Regions from separate parts of the Trinickia sp. genome, predicted to be linked through region 2. Evidence: predicted binding sites of a transcription regulator. Region 2 holds the regulator's gene; each other region holds the start of a gene.
What was found. Region 2 encodes FNR, which switches genes on or off when oxygen is low (the NO sensors DNR and NnrR bind a similar motif). Its sites were predicted from a motif close to TTGATNNNNATCAA; they were not measured.

Region 1 (4,810 bases), on a different contig from region 2:
TGATCGCGTGCCGATATCCGAATTCTGGACGTCCGGTCGAGGCATAACTTGAGGTCGATCAAAAAAAAGAAGCAAGTGGCAGGTGGCACGCTCGTTCCCATTAATGGAGCCCTAAATGAACATCGACCAGGCGGCGCGCATCGGCACCTTTCGGATGCTGTGGGAGCGTCTGAAGGAGCACCCGCTGTCGCGGATCGGGCCTGGACTTATCACCGGGGTGGCTGACGACGACCCCAGCGGCATCGCCACCTATTCCCAGGCGGGTGCTCAATTCGGCTTCAACATGCTCTGGACGATGCCATTGGCGTTCCCGTTGATGGCTGCCGTTCAGTCGATGTGCGCGAATCTCGGCCGGGTGACTGGCAAAGGACTTGCCGCCAACATCAAGTCTGCCTTTCCGCCCATTGTGCTTCGAGGCGTCGTGCTGCTACTTCTCGTCGCCAATACCCTGAACATTGCCGCCGACGTCGCTGCCATGGGGGAGGTCGCGGAACTGGTCAGCGGCGTGGACCGCCACCTGATGACGGCATGCTTCGTGTTCGGTACGCTTTTACTGCAGATGTTCGTCCCCTATCATCGCTACGTCTTCTTCCTGAAGTGGCTGACCGTCTCGCTGCTAGCCTATGCAGCGGTACTGTTCACCGTCGATGTTCCATGGAGCCAGATTGCGGTTCGTACACTGTGGCCCAGATTCACACTGGACACGAACGCCGCAGCCGTGATCGTCGGTGTTTTCGGTACGACCATCAGCCCATATCTCTTCTTTTGGCAGGCATCCGAAGAGGTCGAGGACATGGCGGCACACCACGGCAGCGAGGCGCTCCTGCAAGACACGCGTGCCGCCGTCGCGGAACTTCGACGAATCAGGTGGGATACGTGGAGCGGCATGCTTTACTCCAACGTCACCGCCTATTTCATCATCCTGGCGACCGCGGTCACGCTGCATGCAGCCGGCGTCACCGACATCTCGACTGCAGCGCAGGCAGCGAGCGCGTTACGCCCGCTGGCCGGCGAGTTCGCTTATCTCCTGTTTGCCCTCGGCATTCTCGGGGTCGGCCTGATCGGCGTGCCCGTGTTGGCCGGATCGGGAGCCTATGCGCTTTCCGAGGCGATGGGCTGGAAGGAGGGGCTTGAACGCAAGGTGAACGATGCGCGCGGCTTCTACGCCATCATTGCCGTTAGCGTGCTTGCGGCGCTGGGCATCCAGTACTCGCCGATCAGCCCGATGAAGGCGCTCTTCTGGAGTGCTGTCGTCAACGGTGTGGTCGCCGTGCCGTTGATGGTGGTCATCATCATGCTGGTTTCGAAGAAGTCGGTGATGGGCGCTTTCACCGCAAGTCGTCCACTGATCGTTCTTGGCTGGATCGCGACGGCAGTGATGGGCGCCGCGGCCGTGGCAATGCTGCTGCCCCGGTAGGGCACTGCATCACTCGGGTAAGACAGTTATCACGTCGGCCTTGACCTCCATCAAACGACGAAACATCTCCGACCCACAGAATTCCAGTAGACGAGACCTCACACCCATCGCAAGGGGCGAACCATGAACACGTCGACTTCACGCAGCCCGACGCCAACGCTACCCGGCAAAGTTCTCATCGCGGTCGATTCGTCCGCGGCATCGCGGCACGCCGTCGCTTATGCACGAAATATCGTCGCGCAGGGCGGCACGGTGCGTCTCGTGAGCGTCGCCGAAAACCCTCGCACGCTCGTTCCAACGGGTTCGTTCGTCGGCGAAGCTCTAGGTTCAGCGCGCGCTGAATTGTTGCGCGACGCCGCTGACGCGCTGGCCGTAGCGAGCGAGGCCTTCGCCCAGTGCAACATCCGCGTCGAAACGGATGCGATCGATCTCTCGACGCACGGCGGCGATGTCGTCCACGCGCTCATCGAAGCGGCCGACACGTGGCAGGCCGAACTGCTCGTGGTTGGGACCCGGCAACACCACGGTTTGCTGCGTTGGATCGAGGGCACCATCTCCGAGCCCTTGGCAAAACTTTCCCGCTGCCCGATTCTGATCGTGCCCGCAGCCTATACGGTCAAGGCCGATCGCCCGCCGGAGCGCATTTTATTCGCGGTGGATGGCAGCCGTCAGGCAATGGCGGCGCTGCATTACGGCGTCCAGTTCGCGACGCTCGACACCCATGTCCGGGCCATCTATGTGGTCGATCGCGCGGTGCGCTTGGGCGACTTCGTACCCATCGATGCGCTCGAGGCTGGCTTCGTTGACGAAGGTACGCATGCACTCGCACAAGCAGAGCCAATTCTTGCTGGCGCATCGGGACGATCAAGCACGAGACTTGTCAGGACAGCCCGCACCGACGACGACGTCGCCCACGCAATCGTTCGGGAGGCTGGCCATTGGCAGGCCGACCTGATCGTAATGGGCACGCATGGGCGACGCGGCGTGGCTCGCTGGATGCTGGGCACTGTCGCAGGGCGCGTAGCGCACCTTTCCCAGACGCCACTTCTGCTCGTGCATGCGCTAGAGGCGTGATCCGTCGGCGTAGGCGCGCAGCGCCTCCAGCGCCATGGCCACCGCGGCCCGATTTTCGTTCTCCGGATGCCAGTAGATCGATACCGAGCCGAAGCCCTGCAATTCCATTGGCAGTATCTGAAGCGCGTTCAGTTGCTGGAAGCGGAGTGCGGGCCGATGCGAGGCGACGCCCAGCAAATCCGTGTTGTTCAACAGTGTGAGGTTCAGAACCGACGAATTGGATTCGACGCAATGAGCCGGCAGCGTGCGCCCGGCGGCCGCGAGCGCCGTCTCCAGCGCATTGCGCACCGGTGTGCCTTGCGGCCAGACGACCCACGAGTAGGCGAGAACGTCGTCCCACTCGAGCATGGCCTTTTGGGTCAGCGGATGATTCGGACGGGCGACGAAGTCGATCAGTTCGGTATAAAGCGTCTCGCTTTGCAACTGCGCGTCCTCGTACTGCTCCCCCGAGCGGCCGACGACGATATCGAGTTCGCCACGCGCGAGCTGCGGCATCAGCTGATTCATCGTGCTTTCGACGAGACGCACCTGCGCCCGCGGCATGCGCGCGAGCAGCCGCGACACGGCGAGCGGCACCGTGTCCGCCGCCGCTACGCCTGACGTGCCGATGCTCACGAGGCCACTGCCGCCTTCGCGCAGCGCCTGCATGTCGTCGCGAGCGGTGTCGAGATGGGCTCCGATGCGCCGGGCGTGCTCGATCAGCGCCTCGCCGGGCCCTGTGGGCCGCAAACCTCGCGCATGCCGTTCGAAAAGCGGCAGGCCGACGTCTTTCTCCAGCTCTTTCAGCCATTTCGACAGCGCCGGCTGCGTCGTATTGAGCGCCGTGGCCGATTGGCTCAGATTGCCCGTTTCCGCCAGGCTCAGCAGCAATTGCAGATGTCGCAGACGCAGACGGTATGTCCAGTCCATCGCGCAGCCCTCCGGTCACGATGTCGCCAGGTTCCGGAGGTATATCCGAAAACACATGGATTAGATGATTTAACCATTTTACTAAGCATAGGTCTATCGCATATAAAGAGTGCACGAGGTCGATCGAACCATCTATTCAATGCGGCGCCGGCACAGCGCGTGCGCCCCGAGACATCGAAACGAGACGCAAATGACCAACAATCGTCCGGACGCATCGCGCGCCGCTTACTACGAGCAGATCGCCCGCCAGCACATGGCGCCGCTATGGGAATCGCTGCACAGCCTCGTTCCGAAAGCGCCGCAGCCGAAGGCACAGCCCGCGATCTGGAAGTACGCACAGGTACGCGATCTCGTGATGGAGGCGGGCAGCGTGATCAGCGCCGAGGAAGCCGTTCGCCGCGTGCTGGTGCTCGAGAACCCCGGGCTGTCCGGCAAGTCGAGCATGACGCCGAACCTCTATGCGGGGCTTCAGCTGATTCTGCCCGGCGAGATCGCCCCCAGCCACCGTCATACGCAGTCGGCGCTGCGCTTCATCGTCGAGGGCAAGGGCGCGTGGACGGCCGTCGACGGCGAGCGGACGACGATGCATCCGGGCGATTTCATCATCACGCCGTCGTGGGCGTGGCACGACCACGGCAATCCGTCGGCAGAAGAAGGCGGCGAGCCCGTGGTCTGGCTCGACGGCCTCGATATTCCGCTCGTCGCGCAGATGGACGCGGGTTTCGCCGAAAACTACCCTGAGGCGACTCAACCCATCTCGCGTCCCGAAGGCGACAGCTTCGCGAGATTCGGTCACAACATGGTGCCGATGCGGCATCGCGCGTCCGATCCGACTTCGCCGATTTTCAGCTACCCGTACGAACGCAGCCGGGAAGCGCTCGATGCGCTGTATCGCAACGGCGAGCTCGACGACTGGGACGGCGTGAAGCTGCGCTACGTCAACCCGGCGACGGGGGGCTGGCCGATGCCAACGATTGCCACCTTCATGCAGTACCTGCCGGCGGGCTTTACGGGCCGCGCCTATCGCAGCACCGACGCCACCGTGTATTGCGTCGTCGAAGGCAAGGGCAGCGTGAAGATCGGCAGCGACGAATTCACGTTCGAGCCGCATGACGTTTTCGTCGCCCCGTCGTGGGAACCCGTGCAACTTTCGGCGTCGGCGGAAAGCGTGCTGTTCAGCTATTCGGACCGTCCGGTGCTCGCCGCGCTGAATCTGCTGCGCGAAGAGCGCAGCTAGGCGGGCGCATCCTGATCTTTGCGCGCCCGGTCACAGGGCGCGCCCTCCATCCTTTCACTTGTCGAGTCGACCCCATCATGGCTTTCGTTTTCACTCCCGAAGCGCCCGTCGCTGTTCCCGTCGCTGGAAGTGACGCTCAATTCGCGGTGCGCCGCGTTTATTGCGTGGGCCGC
Region 2 (4,810 bases):
GACAAATCCGGTTCTGGCGGAAAGACGGGCTTGCCAGCCGGCATGCCGCGTCGGCACAATAGCCGGGCACTGTCGCGCTGCGTGGGCCCCACGCTGGCGAGCGCGGCGTGCCGCGGGAGGCGGTCATGCTCTACGACTGGCTGGAAGCGCAGCGCGCGCTGGCGCGCTCCGTTGGCGCGTGGACCGAATATGCCGGGCGCCTTTTCGGATTACCGGTGGCGCCTGGCGATAGCGGCGTTCCGGGCAGCGACTGGTTCGGCCGCTTCATTCAGACCGCCGCCCAAGCGCCGGGCTTCGATATTCATTCGGTGACGATCGGCGAACGCCAGGTGAGCGTGAAAGAAACCATCGTCGCGGCAACGCCGTTTTGCGCACTCCGTCACTTCGCCCGCGAAGGCATGGTCCTTCGCTCATCCCCGTATCCCGTTCTGGTCTGCGCGCCGCTGGCCGGCCATCACGCCGTCATGATGCGCGAGACGGTCGAGACGCTGCTGGAGGACACCGACGTCTATGTGACCGATTGGGCCAACGCACGAGACGTTCCGATAACGGCCGGCAGGTTCGGCCTCGACGACTACGTCCAGACCATCGAACGGTTTTTGCGCATGCTCGGCGGCGCCGGACTGCATGTCCTGGCCGTATGCCAGGCCACCGCACCTGCCGCCGCCGCGGCCGCCCTCGTCGCCGCGTGCGGCGAGCCGGCTCCGCTCAGCCTCACGCTGATGGGCGGTCCCATCGATGCACGCATCAATCCGACGGCCGTCGGCCGCTTCGCGCTCGCGCACAGCATCGGCTGGTTCCGAGCCACTCTCATCGATATCGTCCCGCCGGGTTACGCTGGCGCAGGCCGACGGGTCTATCCAGGCTATATTCAACATGCGGCGCTGATGGCCGTGCATCCGGACCGCCAGCTCGCACTCGAATCGCGGTACTGGGCGCACCGGTGGCGCGCAGACAAGACAAAAGCGGCGGAAAGCCGACGCGCGCTCGACGAGTACGCCGCCGTGCTCGACATGACCGAGGACTATTTCCTCGATACCCTGCGGGTCCTCTTTCGCGAGCACCGGCTCGCGCACGGTATTTGGCAGATTGCAGGACGCCGCATCGATGGCTCGGCGCTTGCTAGCACCGCCCTTTGTACGGTCGAGGGCGATCGCGACGATATCACCGGCGCGGGCCAGACGCATGCCGCCCATACCGTTCTAGCGTCCGTGCCGCAGCGCTCGAGAATGCGCCTGACGATCGCCGATTGCGATCACTACGATCTTTTTACCGGAGCCCGCTGGCGCGAAGCGATCCACCCCGAGCTGGCCCGTTTCTGGCGTTCGGCGTCCTCCGCGCGTCGGCGTGGCTCCCGGGTCCGGCCACCCCCGACGGCCAGATCGCGCGCACTTGATTCAGATCAGGCTGCAACGATGAGCGTGCGCCGATGATGTCCGAAAAACGGATCGACTTCGCGGAAGGCCCAAATGTACCGACACATCCTCGCCCCTATCGACGGTAGTGCCACGTCCACGCGCGCGCTCGAGGCCGCGCTCCGGTTCGCCAGCGGTTCGGGCGCCGAATTGCTTGCACTTTTTGTCGTGGACGTGCCGGTCATCGGCTCGGAGGCGCCTGGCTACGATCCGAACCTGGTGCGCGATGCGCTTTTCGAGCAGGGAGCGCGCGTGGTCGACGAAGCGATCGAGAAAATGAAAGCGGCCGACGTTACCGGCACGCCGCGCGTGGTCGAGACCAACCCGCTTCGCGACGATATTGCGCATACGATCTTGCGTGTCGCCGAGGAGTGGCCGGCCGATCTGATTGTCATGGGTACACATGGGCGGCGCGGGTTCCAACGCCTCATGCTCGGCAGCGTAGCGGAACGCTTCCTGCGCATTTCGTGCTGTCCGGTTCTCCTCGTTCCGGCCAGCGATGCGGCGGCCGGTGAAAGTTGAGTGCCGGCCCGACGGCACGGCGGCATCGATCCGGCACGCCGAGGCACCGACGAGCCGCGGACTCCCGTCAGAGTTTGCCCGTTGCGCCGCGGGCCACTTCATCGTGGCGCACGAGCAATACCGGCAGTTCCACCGAGCGCAGCAACGATTCGGCAACGCTGCCCAGCAACACGCGGCGCACGCCATGGCGACCATGCGTTCCAATGACGATGAGTTCCGCCTCACATTCCGCGGCGACGCGAGCAATGACCGAGGCCACGCTTTCGCCGTACGCGTCGACGACACGCGGCGTGCCCTCGACCCCTCCCGCCTTGAAGACTTCTTCGGCTTCCTCGAGCGCCGCGGTCGCCGCCTCGATCGCCTCGGGGCTCGCGCCCTCACCGCCCTGATAGACCGCACCAACGTCCACCAGTTGCGGTGCGTGCTCCACGACGCAGACCGCGACGATCGACGCGCCCGAAGCGCTGGCAATCTTTACGGCCTCGTCGAGCGCAAGACGCGCTGCGCGGCTGCCGTCGATGGCAGCCAGAATACGTGTGTACATGATGGTTCTCCGGGGCACAGGCCCACTGCATCGATCATTGATGCAATAAGTGTGCGACCCGCCAGGCCTGCGCGCCTTGATGCCGATCAACGAGCGATCGGGGGGCGTCGGCAGGCCTGACGAATGAGCCGATTCCTGGCGCGACCGTAGGAAAATGCTTACAAAGCGCCGTCGATACCTACCCCAGTTTCGTATCGCGCTGATATTTTTTTCGCGGGGCGCTGGCCATACTCACTGCCATGAAGGATCACGTGCGTGCTGCCGCGCGCGCGTCACTGGCGGAGGCCACCATGTTGCTCGAACTGGATTTCCCCCGACAAGAAGGCCCATCCCCGGCCCCGCAGGAGACGTCCGGGGGTGCCCACAGTCGAAAGCTACCGTCGCCTGCCAAGGAGGGCTGCGCGTCCTGCTCGCTGCGCTCGGCCTGCGTCCCGGATGGGTTGACCGCTCAGGAAATCGCGCGCTTCGATGCGATCGTCAACACGACGCGGACCATCAAGCGCGGCGAAGCGCTGTACCGTACCCACGATCCGTTCGAGAGCATTTATGCCGTGCGGGCCGGTTCGTTCAAGACCGTCGTCATGCACCGCGATGGCCGAGAGCAGGTCACGGGTTTTCACCTTGCGGGCGAAGTGCTCGGGCTCGACGGTGTCTGTGCCGAACGACACAGCAGCGATGCGATAGCCCTCGAAGACAGCAGCGTATGCATCATGCCTTATTCGCTACTCGAGTCGATGTGCACGGAATCGAAGCAGTTGCAGCGGCAAATGCTGCGCACGATGAGCAGCGAAATCGTGCGCGAATCGTCGCTGATGATGCTGCTCGGCACGATGAGCGCCGAGCAGCGCGTCGCCACGTTCCTGCTCAATCTATCGAGCCGCATGAAGGCGCGCGGCTACTCGGCCGCCGAATTCAACTTGCGCATGACGCGCGAGGAAATGGGCAATTACCTCGGCATGAAGCTCGAGACAGTCAGCCGTATGTTCTCCAAATTCCAGCGCGACGGGCTGCTCGAAACTCACGGCAAAAAAATCCGCATCGTCGATCTGACCGCGCTCGAAGCGGTTTGAGCCCGCCGATATACGCCCTGGGGTTGCGTCAATCGCCGGTCGTCAACACCGCGGCGCCGGTGAGGCGGCCCTCGCGCAAGTCGGACAGCGCCCGGTTGGCCTCGCGCAACGGATAGAGCGTCGTCTCGATGCGCAGCGGCACCTGGCCCGCGATCCGCATGAACGCGTGTCCATCTTCGCGCGTCAGATTTGCGACCGATACAAGGCGCCGTTCGCCCCAGAGCAGGTCGTACGGAAAGGACGGAATCGCGCTCATGTGGATGCCGCCGCAGACCACGATGCCGCCTTTGACGACGGCGGCCAGTGCGGCGGGCACGAGCGCACCGACCGGTGCAAAAATAAGTGCCGCGTCGAGCGGTTCGGGCGGTGCGGCATCGCTGCCGCCGGCCCAATGTGCGCCGAGTCGGCGAGCGAGCTGCTGCGCGGCCGCGTCGCCGGGCCGCGTGAACGCATAGACGATCCGCTGCTGATGGCTGGCCACTTGCGCCACGATGTGTGCGGCCGCTCCGAAACCGTAGATGCCGATGCGCCGGGCGTCGCCGGCCATCGCGAGCGTGCGATATCCGATGAGGCCCGCGCACAATAGCGGCGCGGCTTCCGCGTCGGAGTAACGAGCCGGTATGGGCAGACAATAGCGGCTATCCGCGGCAACCCACTCGGCATACCCACCATCGAGCGTGTAGCCCGTGAACGCCGGCCGATCGCACAGATTTTCTCGGCCGCCGCGGCAGTAGCGGCATTGCCCGCACGTATGGCCGAGCCAGGGCACCCCGACGCGCTCGCCCAGCCGGAATTCGGTGACGCCCTCACCCAGGCCCGCGACGACACCGACGATTTCGTGCCCCGGTACGACGGGCGTCTTGGGATGGGCCAATTCCCCGTCGACCACATGCAAGTCGGTGCGGCACACCCCGCATGCGCGAATGCGGATCAACAATTGCCCGGGGCCGGGCGTCGGATCCGGCAACTCGCGCTCGCTCAAGTGCGGGGACCGGCCGTCGAATACCATCGCGCGCACGTCGTTGTCTCCCGGTGCGAGTCAAGCGTCGTGAAAACGGAAAAACCCGCTATGCAGCAGCACCGGCTTCTTGCCGAGTTCTTGCAACAATTCGCGAGCGGCTCGTTCGATGGCATGCCGATGCTTTTCGAACGCCGCAAGGACATCCTCTTCCCGGAGCGACTGGGCGCCAAAGTGGTCTTCGAGCGCCTCCGCGGTAATTGCGCATTGGACGCGCTCGCCATCGACGAGCGCCGGGAAC
Region 3 (4,810 bases), on a different contig from region 2:
GACTTCGCGATCGACACCGAACACGACCGCCTGGCCTTCTTTAGCCGCGGCCTCGCTCATGTGTATGAATTGCCGACGATGCGCAAGCATGGGGAGCTGCGAATCGATCAAGTCGCAAAGTCCGCTGCGCTTGCATGGACGCACGACGGCTTGCTGGCTGTTCGAACGGATCTGGGCTGTGTCGGGCTCTATCGGGTCGAATAAGCCTATGCGTCTGGCTCAAGTAGCGTGTTTCAGACGGCCTTGCAAATGCCGTAATGCTTGCCGTCGTAATCGAGTTGACATGTCAACTCACACACCAGGTGAAGCGGACGACCATCGTATCAACTCGAATACAGCCATACCGGCGAGCATCGCAGCCACAAAACCCCATGCCTTCGAAAAGCCTGCGCCCAGGGCGACCAACGCCGGACCCGGGCAAAATCCCGCAAGCCCCCAGCCCACGCCAAACGCTGCGCTGCCGAGAACCAGTCTCAGGGTAACGGACGAACTGCTCGGAATCCACATCGGCAAGCCCAGCAGGGATTTCTTCAGACGCTTTGCAAAGGCAAACGCAATGGCCCCGATGGCTATTGCCCCAGCCATTACAAATGCCAGCGACGGATCCCATCGTCCGGCGATGTCGAGGAACCCGAGCACTTTCGCCGGATTGGCCATGCCGGATAGCATCAGGCCGATTCCGAAAAGAAGCCCGGAAAGTAGTGCGGTAAGCCAACCCATCTCAGCCTCCCAGCAGATGCCTGTGGACGAAAACGGTCAAGATACCGCTCGCCATGAACGTTGCCGTCGCAACGACCGAACGGAGGGAGCCACGCGAGATCCCACAGACACCATGGCCGCTCGTGCACCCGCTCGCGTAACGCGTGCCGATACCGACCAGAAATCCTGCTACGAGTATTTCGCCCCATCCGGCCTGGATATCGGGTGCTATCGGGTGCCCGAGCAACACTGCCAACACGGGCGCCCCGACAAGCCCTGCAAGAAAAGCGAGACGCCAGCCCGCATCTGTCTGCGGCGAGCCGAGCACGTTACCGAGAATGCCGCTGATGCCCGCGATACGTCCGTTGAACAAAACAAGCACGGCAGCCGCGACTCCTATCACCACGCCGCCGGCCAGTGACAGACCCGGCGTGAAACTCACGATATCGATCGACATCGCCACTCCTCATCTTCATTGCGCGCAAAACTGGTCGTACAGCACGGCCATGATCGCAATCGCTTCCGTACTCGCGATGGAGTAAAAGATGTTCTTCCCTTCCCGCCGCGTCTCGACGAGCGCGTTATCGCGGAGCACCCCGAGCTGCTGGGAGAGTGTGGGCTGATGAATTCCCAACTGCTCCTCCAGATCGCTCACGCACCACTCCCCTTGGGATAACTGACACATCAGCAGCAACCTGTCCGGATTGGCCAGAACCTTCAGAAGCGCACAGGCCTTTTCCGCCGCCGATTGCATCGCCGACAGGTCGATTCGAGCGGAGTTCTTCTTCATCGCGCACTCAATGACTCACACGCACTCATTATATTTAAATATAAACTATCTGTAAATATAATGAGTGCACGCCTGCGCTAAACGCGTGATGCGACGCTCGCCATGCCCGTTCTTCTGCCGTCGGTGCAGATCAACACACGGGCCGGCGGATTTCCACCCGTCGAGGAAAACGGCATCAGTTATCTGAAGATTCCGCTGAATGCGTTTGTAGCACGCCCAAAATCAACTACTTGATGCAAGTCAAGGATGGCGGGGGCGCCTGGCGCCATTCTAGAGATGGGTACGCTCCTACATAACCAGCGGTATATTCGACGTGCCCGCAGACGGCGGGGCTGAATTGCGTTTCTATTGGGATGATCCGGATGCCCATGGAGTCATCCAGATCTGTAAGAGCTGTCGGGGCGCCGCCCGTCGTTGAGCAGCCGGTTCCATCACGCAGTACTCGTATAAATCGACACCAAAATGCCGGCAAATCGCGTAGAGTCCGTCCCGGACGTCGTCGCCGGTTACGTCGAACCGGCATCGCCAGCTGGGGACGCCGACAAAACGCGTGGGCTGACGAGCGCACGCGTGGAGCAACTGCGTGCCCGCTTCGGCCGCAACGTCGTGGACTCCACGCTGCGGCGCACCTGGTGGCGAACATTGGGGGAAGTGCTTCGTGAGCCCATGTTCCTGCTGCTGCTCGCTGCGAGCGCTATCTATCTTGTGCTCGGGGACGTTTCCGAAGCGCTGACGCTCCTCGCTTTCGTGGCCGGGATCGTCTTTCTCACCGTCTTCCAAAGTCACCGCACCGCTCAGGTTCTCGACTCTCTTCGCGAACTGTCCGCGCCCCGCGCGCAGGTGCTTCGAGACGGACAACGGCAACTCGTTTCCGCTGCCGAACTGGTGCCGGGCGACGTGGTTTTCGTCGACGAGGGAGCCCGCGTGCCGGCTGACGGAACCTTGACGGAGGCTCACGAACTGAGCGTCGACGAGTCGCTTCTGACGGGCGAATCCGTTTCGGTGAATAAATCCGCTTCGCGAGCCAATGTACGTTCCGAGCAAGCCCCGGACAGTCAACTGTTTTTTGGTTCGATGGTCGTGCAGGGTCAGGGGCAAATGATCGTGACAGCGACGGGGCCGAATACCACGCTCGGTCGCATTGGCAAATCGTTGACCGGCATCACGGAAGCCCGCTCGCCGTTGCAACTCGAAACGAGAACGTTCGTCAATCGCTTCGCGTTGACTTCGATCGCACTGTGTTTGCTGCTCGTCGCGGCCTATCGTTGGCGCTCCGGGGAGTGGCTTCCGGGTGTGCTGGCGGGCATCACGCTGGCCATGGGGATTCTTCCCGAAGAGATTCCGGTGATATTGACCGTATTCATGGCGTTAGGGGCGCGCCGCATCGCTAACGAAGGCGTGCTGACGCGCCGCATGAGCGCGATCGAAACGCTTGGCCAGACTTCGGTACTCTGTGTCGACAAGACGGGCACACTGACGCAAAATCGCATGTCCGTGCGCGTGCTGTTCGCCCAAGGAAAGCGGCAAGTCATCGATGAGACCACTCAGCGCATAGACGAGGCATATCACGAGCTGATCGAATATCTGGTGCTCGCCAGCGAAATCGAGCCTGTCGATCCAATGGAGCGCGCATTTCACGAAACGGGTCGGGTTGGACTCGCCGGCACCGGACGTCTTCACAAGGACTGGTCGCTGGTTCATGAGTACGCGCTGACGCCGGAGTTGCCGGCGATGTCCCACGCATGGCATACGCCGGAACCCGGCCATCACGCAGTGGCCTGCAAGGGCGCGCCGGAGGCGGTCTGTGCTCTGTGTCACCTTGGTGAGCGGGAAACGCAAACCGTCCTCGACCATGCTGCGCAGATGGCGTCGGGCGGGCTACGGGTGCTTGGGGTGGCCAAGGCACAGCACTCACATGCGGGCTGGCCCGAAAAACAGCATGACTTCGACTTTTCTTTCGTAGGCCTGGTCGGTCTCTTGGACCCGGTGCGTCCGGAAGTTGCGGAGGCCATCGCGCAATGCCAGGCAGCCGGCATCCGCGTGGTGATGATCACCGGCGATTATCCATCTACGGCGCGGGCTATTGCGACCGAAGTCGGAATCGACGGAGCACGGATCGTGACCGGCGGGGAAGTGGCAGCGATGGACGACGTACAGCTTCGCGATGCCATTGAGAATGTCGACACATTCGCACGGGTGAAGCCGGAGCAAAAGCTACGGCTCGTCAACGCGTTCCGGGAAAGTGGCCAGGTGGTCGCAATGACGGGCGACGGCGTGAACGACGCACCGGCGCTCAAGGCGGCGCACATCGGCATTGCAATGGGGTTGCGCGGCGCCGAAGTGGCACGCGAGGTCGCCTCGCTGGTCTTGCTGCGTGACGACTTCGCGCCGATCGTATCGGCGATACGGCTGGGCAGGCGTATCTACGCCAATCTCGTGCAAGCGATCAGCTACACGGTGGCCGTTCACATTCCGATGATCGCCGCCACGATGATTCCGGTTCTTGTCGGCTGGCCGCCCCTGCTCGCGCCGGTCCACATCGTTTTTCTGCAACTGGTTATCGATCCAGTATGCTCGGTCGTATTCGAGAACGAGCCTGAGCGGGCGAACCTGATGCGTGTGCCGCCACGACGCGCCGGCGAGCGGCTGCTTTCGAACCGCGCACTGGCTCGAGGGGCAACGGCTGGCCTTTTGGCAGCCATGCTCGTATTAGGGCTCTATGCGGGTCTGCTGACTCAAGGCTACCCACTGCCCTTCGCTCGTACACTCGTATTTGCGACACTCGTGGCGGGCAATGTTGCGTTGATCTTTGTAATCCGCGTATTGCCGCAGTCTGGGACCCGTGTGCATGCGCCCCAGCGGAATCGCTATCTTTGGATTGTTCTGAGCATTACGGTGGTGGCGCTCGTGCTTTTGACGACCGTTCCCGCCCTGGCGCGACTGTTCGGACTGGTTGCGCTGTTCGGTCCTTGATGCGGGCATGTATCGAGGCGCGTAACATGACCGAAGACGACGTAGGAGGCTGACATGGAAAATACACACCATTTTCATTTCGAGCTGCAGCATGCGACGAAGCCCACCTACGTCGTGAGCTACGTGTTCCCGGCGCTATTGTTCATCTATGAGCTCTACCGTGTCGGGTCCTGGATTGCGGCATTCGGCATGAGCTTCGCGAACTTCAAGCAGATGGGCTACGAGTATGGGCTGATGCTCGCGGTGTTCGTGGTGCAGGTGGTCGTCGAAGCGCTGTTTCTCGTCGTTGCCTGGCTTTATCGGCACGCCGATCTCGAGCATCGTCTGACGAACCTGGCGATGGGGCTT

Region 1: ACO1XS_RS21135 (universal stress protein) is a predicted target of FNR. The motif match lies at 1,458-1,471, and genes of this name have one in related genera.
Region 3: ACO1XS_RS18770 (cation-translocating P-type ATPase) is a predicted target of FNR. The motif match lies at 1,720-1,733, and genes of this name have one in related genera.

What each region holds. Positions count from the first base shown of each region.
Region 1 is NZ_JBMRBK010000075.1:141,789-146,598, forward strand. It holds gene ACO1XS_RS21130 (NRAMP family divalent metal transporter) at 116-1,417, shown strand; gene ACO1XS_RS21135 (universal stress protein) at 1,541-2,491, shown strand; gene ACO1XS_RS21140 (LysR family transcriptional regulator) at 2,480-3,400, opposite strand; gene gtdA (gentisate 1,2-dioxygenase) at 3,591-4,637, shown strand; gene ACO1XS_RS21150 (fumarylacetoacetate hydrolase family protein) at 4,715-4,810, shown strand, end outside.
Region 2 is NZ_JBMRBK010000079.1:175,659-180,468, reverse strand. It holds gene phaZ (polyhydroxyalkanoate depolymerase) at 126-1,433, shown strand; gene ACO1XS_RS22840 (universal stress protein) at 1,470-1,937, shown strand; gene ACO1XS_RS22835 (universal stress protein) at 2,005-2,481, opposite strand; gene fnr (fumarate/nitrate reduction transcriptional regulator Fnr) at 2,772-3,551, shown strand; gene ACO1XS_RS22825 (zinc-dependent alcohol dehydrogenase family protein) at 3,580-4,569, opposite strand; gene ACO1XS_RS22820 (DUF1488 family protein) at 4,591-4,810, opposite strand, start outside.
Region 3 is NZ_JBMRBK010000069.1:104,089-108,898, reverse strand. It holds gene ACO1XS_RS18790 (WD40 repeat domain-containing protein) at 1-204, shown strand, start outside; gene ACO1XS_RS18785 (DUF6691 family protein) at 292-720, opposite strand; gene ACO1XS_RS18780 (YeeE/YedE family protein) at 722-1,156, opposite strand; gene ACO1XS_RS18775 (metalloregulator ArsR/SmtB family transcription factor) at 1,172-1,489, opposite strand; gene ACO1XS_RS18770 (cation-translocating P-type ATPase) at 1,952-4,462, shown strand; gene ACO1XS_RS18765 (hypothetical protein) at 4,517-4,810, shown strand, end outside.